2 regions of the Gemmatimonas sp. genome follow, and region 2 is predicted to be linked to the other one. Evidence: riboswitches for the same ligand, from Rfam matches in the RefSeq annotation. Region 2 holds a riboswitch; the other holds the start of a gene.
What was found. A riboswitch is a leader RNA that binds a small molecule or an ion and turns the genes downstream of it on or off. The one in region 2 is predicted to bind cyclic di-GMP.
Positions count from the first base shown of each region.

Region 1: it holds a riboswitch for cyclic di-GMP, as region 2 does, so the genes downstream of both, RMP10_RS16785 (Ig-like domain-containing protein) here and RMP10_RS18020 (hypothetical protein) in region 2, are expected to answer to the same signal.

Region 1 covers NZ_JANPLK010000067.1:11,425-14,606, reverse strand. Annotated here, with positions in the region: gene RMP10_RS16785 (Ig-like domain-containing protein) at 1-1,834, opposite strand, end outside; cyclic di-GMP riboswitch class I at 1,878-1,974, opposite strand; gene RMP10_RS16780 (hypothetical protein) at 2,970-3,182, opposite strand, start outside.
Region 2 covers NZ_JANPLK010000072.1:68,840-72,021, reverse strand. Annotated here, with positions in the region: gene RMP10_RS18025 (hypothetical protein) at 1-412, opposite strand, end outside; gene RMP10_RS18020 (hypothetical protein) at 728-1,513, opposite strand; cyclic di-GMP riboswitch class I at 1,551-1,640, opposite strand; gene rpsG (30S ribosomal protein S7) at 1,845-2,315, opposite strand; gene rpsL (30S ribosomal protein S12) at 2,312-2,728, opposite strand; gene RMP10_RS18005 (hypothetical protein) at 2,904-3,182, opposite strand, start outside.

The sequences.
Region 1 (3,182 bases), on a different contig from region 2:
CCTTCTGCTTGAACGCCGCTTCGCCTGTCTGCGCGTAAACCCATGCAAAGCTGTTCACCACTAGGTTATTAAGCTCGGCATACGAATTGGGATCAGTCGAACTCGGTGGGCAACCTGGCGCGTATTCGACGGCCTGTGTCGCCACTTTCCACCGGCTCCACATGTAATCGGTGGACTTTCTGACCTTGAGCAGAATCGCCGCGTTTGCGCTGTGATGCGTGAATGCCTGAATCAGTGCTTCGTTGAGCATGCCGTCCATGTACGTCAGCGATCCACTGTTGGGTGAGCAAATTGCAGGGTATCGCCACGCACCGTCATCCGCCTGCAGGCCCAGGATGGTCGACACAAGTGTCGAGATTTCAGCAGATGTCGCGGTCGCTTCATTGCCACGTGCCTGCAATCGCCAGCCCCACAGCTGCGCCATCAGCGTACGAGCCAGAATACGGGACTCGATGTCCGGGTGGCCCACAATTCGGGCGTTGTCACGGAAGTAGCGCAGTCCTTCGGATACACGGCCCACCGCAAAGCGCGATTTCTCATCGCCGGTCAATTGGTAGTGAATGGCGATGCCATCCATCTGCGACCAATGCGGTGACGTCCCATAATTGTTGGCCTCGAGATAGTTGGTGCGATAGGCGAGCATCTGCCGCGTGCCTCTCACCCAGTACTCGGGATTTCCGGTTCGCACCCAATGCGCATAATAGACCTGAGCGCGATCGTAGTAGTTCTGCTCCCATACATCGCCAGACTGCGCCCAATGCTGATCGGCGTACGTCTTGAAATCGACGTCGAACTTCGCCGCGAACGTCGAAATCGAAGTGGTCGCGGCCACAGTAAGCGTTGGCCCAACCAGATTTGTCCGCACGAGGTAGTCCGGATCCGACGGCAGAATCAGCCCGCTCGGAAGCGATGGATTGTCCGTCTGTGCCGGCAAATCAGCCAGCGTGCGTGTCGATCCGAGCACGATTTCGGCCGCGACGTTCGTTCCGGCCGAGAGCGTGTACGGGAACTGCACCAGGATTGTGGCGAGCGATCCATCCGGATGGCGCCCGCGCAGCGAGGAGACGAAAATCCGCTGCTCTGTTCCGGCCACGAACACGCGAACCGAACCGAGATCGGTGTCTCGCAAAGCACCGGGGATCAGCGGAATCCCGCTGGAAACTAGAACAGTGCCGGAACCGGCGGATGTGCGCGTGAGCAGCGCCGCGATGCGCGTGCCGCCGACTGGCGGTGGCGGTGCGACGGTTGCGGTAACCGTTACCGGAAGTTCCCCGATCGCCCCAAGCGCGTCAACGACGCGAATCCTGGTCTGGCCCGCCGTGAGCGCCGTAATAAGACCAGTGGCGCTTACAGCAGCGATCGAAGGATTCAGCGAGGTAAAGGAGACGGAGCCAGCGGCATTCTGCACGACCGTGCGAGCCGTGTCTCCCACGGCCAAGCCAAAGCCTGCCGAATTAAACCGAAGTGCTGCGGGCCCCGTGCCCACAAACACGTAAAAAGAATCGGTGCCCGCTGCCGTGCGCGCGGTGACATAAGCCGCACCATTGGCGACTCCTGTCACTACGGCGTACTGCCCGCCATTTTGCTGGGCCGCGACGGACGCCACGGTCGCATTCGACGACCGCCAGACCGGTTGGGTCGTCGAGCGCGATTTCGTTCTCGCGGCGGGCGATACCCATAGCGTCGTTTGTTGCCCGATTGACATCGTCGTTGCTTCACGCATCGTTGCCGATGCGACGTCAACGGCAATCGCTTGCGATTTTTCTGGTGCAGTGATCGCCGTTTGGTCAGCGCAGCCACTGATCAGCAAACCTGCACTTATGGCAAGGATCATCCTGTCGGCACTCCAATTTCGTCCCACCTACCCTCCAGAGCGTTTTGGCGGCTCGACCGGCACGGCGTCCCCCTGAGGGTTTTCGCCGTAGCCTCGTAGCTTTGCGTCGCCGACTTTCGTCGCCTATGCCGTATTTCGGCCCACAGGGCAGGGCTCCGATAGCGGAATCCTGAACCGACCTGAACCGAAGGGTTGACGAATGCCACGGCAGGTGGCAACCAAGCAATCCCGTGGCGTGACGCCAACCACAAACTGAGTGACTTTCTGCAGGAAAAGTGGGTCCGAAATCACAAGGGGAGGTTATCGCGAGCTCTCGTAAGGAGTTGCACTGTCCCAACTTCACGTCTCCGCAAGAAACTACATTTCTCCTCCGGCGACCGAACCCTCGCTGGACATTCTTTAACAAGAACGTTCTTCCGTCTGACCCAAAAAACAACCTCACGCGGCCTTTCGAACGAAGCCGCACGAAAGTTCAGTTTATCCGACCTCGTCAACATTTACGAGCTGCTGTGTGAGAGAAGCTACCGTAGAAGATTCTCATTTTAAGGGCGCGGGGGACTCTTTGCGGACCATGACTCGGCAAGCGCCGATTTCGCTAGATGGCGCCCGCCCGTTTCGCTCCAAGCCGATCACCCATTTCGGGCGAAACCGATCCACGGTGCGCTGAGCCCACGGCATCCGACTATGGCCTACGTTTTTTGACCGTTCATTCGAAAAGACGGGGCGCCCGCAGAGGGAGACTCCCCCCCCGCTGCGACGCGAGCGTTTGTTCGATCAGCATAGCGAGTCCGGTTTGGAGAGGGCGAGGGGTGATCATCGACGAACAGATCCGTGAGGGTCGTGTCGTAGTAGCGAGGCCCGCGGATATGCCCGTGCGACGCGGCGGGCGCGTCGTGATCGCCGACGATTCGAGCGGGACGGTCCCGAGGTTCGCGTCGAGCATCGAATTGACGGAGCGAGAGGCGACGGTGCCGGCCGCGACGGCGCACGCGCACGTCGCTTTGAGGCCGAAAGCGTCGTCGCGGCTGAGCAGCGCAACCAGGCCGAGACAGGCGCGACAGCTCTGCTCGGGATGCGGTAGCCGGCGCAGCGAACCCTCGATGACCTGGCCGGTGGCGGGGCCATTGCTCGCGCCCTACGCGATTAAGCGCGACGGCGACCACTCGAGCGGGCGTTGATGCGCCCTCGGCTGCGCTGCACTTGGCTTGGCGGCGTACCTGCACAGCAACTCGAGCACCACGAACGCACCGATACGGTCATCGATGGCGTGTGACACTTTGCGGATGTTCAGCATCTCTATGACGCGTGCGTCGATCACGCCAGCTTCGCTGATTTCGAGATACGCCAT
Region 2 (3,182 bases):
ACAGATAGCCCAGCGCCAGATGATCGACCGGCGTGAGCCCGCTGGTGGTCTTCGCGATGCCTTCGAACGCCGTGATGGCTTCGCGCGTGCGCTTGAGACTGATCAGCACGTATCCCAACTGGCGATGAACTTCGGGGCGCGACGGATCACGATCGACGCCTTGTCGCAGGAAGTCCGCGGCGCGCGGTCGATCACCGCCAGCGAGCGCGAGGTACCCGAGTTCGATACGAGGGATGGCCTGACTCGTGTCGGCCGCGAGCGCCTGCTCGAAACTCAATCGGGCGGCCGCGGTATCACCGCGCGTCTTCGCCGCGTAGCCCACGTTCATGGCGGCGTTGTAGCGCTCGGCAGGAGTACCCTGAGCGCGAGCCGACGCCGCAGCCAGACAGACGAGCGCGACCAGAACGGTCACTCTCGATGCCCGAACGCGGCGGCGCGACGGCTCCGGAGATGCGGAGAAGAGCGGCAATGGAACTGGGGACAGAGATCCCCCGTGAACCGAATCCTAGCAGTCGGATCTGGCGACCCCAGGCTGGGTCCGCCGGTTCACGGGATGTTGAGTGCATGACAATACCAGCGGTGTGACGTTCTGCGATAGACGTCACAAACGCGGGTAAGGTCACCGCAAGCGGATTCCTGGTCTCAGCTCGCCTTCAGGCCATGCCACACGATGCCGCATAAGTGATAGGGCCATCATCTGGCAACCGAAGCGGCGGCGAGGCGCGGGCTAGAGCGCCCGCACCGAGTGCACCTTGACCGTCGCATCTTCGGCATAGATGCCGATGCGCCCCTTCCGATACGGGCTCTCCTGGTCGCGGAGCCGGACGATTTCGTGGCCATCGACGAACACCGCAATCGCGGCATCGACCTGAACGATCGTGACGTCGTAGGTCCGGCCGATCGGGAAGGTCTGCTCCGAGCCTGAGCCCAGGAATCGCTGACCGCCCGGGTACGCGGGATCGCGCTTACCCAGTTCCCAGCCGTTGGGCTTCGGAATGAAGTAGTAGAAGCGCTGATCGTCGGTGTACTGCCAGATGACCCACCCGACTTCCCAGGGGTTCGGGGTGCCGTTGCGCAGCTGTGCCGTCGTCTCGAGGCGGGTATGCATCACCAGGCGGCTGCCGTACTGCGGACCGAGTACCATCGGCGCGTGGGTCATGTAGTCCTTCTGCGCCGCCCTGGGGCCCATCGCGAGCGACGCTTGCCGTCCTTCGCCGTCCACGGCCACACAGCCGTATCCGTCGAAGCGCACGGTCCACGCCCCGAAGTTTTCGCCTTGCGTCAGGCACTCCGGGCGGACGGTCGGGAAGTCGATCCGGGGAAGGCGATTCGCGTAGCGGAGCACGGCCAGCTGCGACGCCGCGTCGTTACGCATCGATGGTCCGGAGACCATCGCATCCAGAGACACCCGACTGCCACCGTTGGGATCCAGCGCCGTGGTCGGGTTGGCCGACCGGCAGGATGCCAGCAATAGCATCGCCCCAGAGAGGGCCATGAGTCGGGAGTGCGACATCGCGCGATTGAGCACTGCAACTCCGCGAGCGGGTTCGTTCGGTAACTCGGCCGGCTGACGTGGCGGACCACGTGTAAGCCCCGAAGCTTTGCGTCCCCGACTTCCGTCGGGTTTGCCGTTTCGCGACCTCGGTAGTGAGGCAGCGCACCACATCAAGTTGACGCGGTCACTTCAGGCGGGCAACGCTTCATGCCGTCAGTAAAACAACGAGGCCGAAACTGTGACGATGCCAGCACCGAAACGACAACTGCCCCGGGATATCCCGAGGCAGTTGAAATAATCGTGCCGGCTGTGTGACCCGACCTTGGTCCAACAGCCAATCGCTGCGTTGCTACCAGCGATAGTGCGCGAACGCCTTGTTGGCTTCAGCCATGCGATGCGTGTCTTCCTTCTTCTTGATCGCATTGCCTTCGCCACGGCTTGCAGCGAGCACTTCGGCAGCCAGCTTCTCGGCCATCGACTTCTCGTTGCGGTCGCGCGAATACCCGATGAGCCAGCGCATGGCGAGGGCGGAGCGACGATCCTGACGGACCTCGACCGGCACCTGGTACGTGGCACCGCCGACGCGACGGCTCTTCACTTCGACCACCGGCTTGAGGTTGTTCAACGCCTGCTTGAACACGCCCACACCCGGCTGGCTGGTCTTGGCTTCCACGATGTCCATCGCGCCGTAGAAGATGCCTTCGGCGGTGGACTTCTTGCCCTGAATCATCAGGTTATTGATGAACTTCGAGACGGTCTGGCTGTCGTAGCGAGCGTCAGGAAGTACGGTGCGCTTTACTGCGCTTTTGCGGCGGCTCACTTCTTCTTACCTCCCTTGGCGGCTGCAGCAGCCGCGGCGCCCTTCTTGGGGCGCTTGGTGCCGTACTTCGAACGGCTCTGATTACGGCCGTTGACGCCCGATGCGTCAAGCGTGCCGCGAACGATGTGGTAACGCACGCCGGGAAGGTCCTTGACACGACCACCACGCACGAGCACGATCGAGTGCTCCTGCAGGTTGTGTCCTTCGCCGGGGATGTAGGCCGTCACCTCGAGCTGGTTCGTGAGACGAACACGCGCAACCTTGCGCAGCGCCGAGTTGGGCTTCTTGGGCGTCGTGGTGTAGACGCGCGTGCACACGCCACGCTTGAACGGATTGCTCTTCAGCGCGGGCGCCTTGGACTTCTCCACCACGTCCTTACGGGCGCGGCGGACCAGCTGATTGATCGTAGGCATTCTAGTATGGTTGCCCGGACGGCCTGACCGACCGGGTGTTCGAACTCCGACATCTACGTGGATCGCCGCAGCCAGAGGTACAGGAGGCCACGGCGGCACGGAACAGAACCCTAAGCTTAGTCCGGGTCGGCGGGTGGGTCAACCGGGGGTGGCAAGCTTCGGCAGGCCGAGCCGCCTACTTGGCCGCGACTTTGGCTTTGACCAGGTCGGCGATCTTCTTTTCGAGGGCGCCCATCGACGAGCAGCGGACATCGCTGCTGGCCGCCGTGGTGGCGTTCTTCCCCGTTCCCTCGAGGGTGGTCTGGACGACGCTGCCGCCGGCGTCGTTCGGGATGATCCGAGACTTGACCGTCAGCAGCAGCTGATACGTCTCGGCGTTAGGCATCCCCGAGTCGCCACCGCAATCCAGCGCCCGCATCGTCGGCACATCGCCGATGCGGCGCCGGACCCGAAA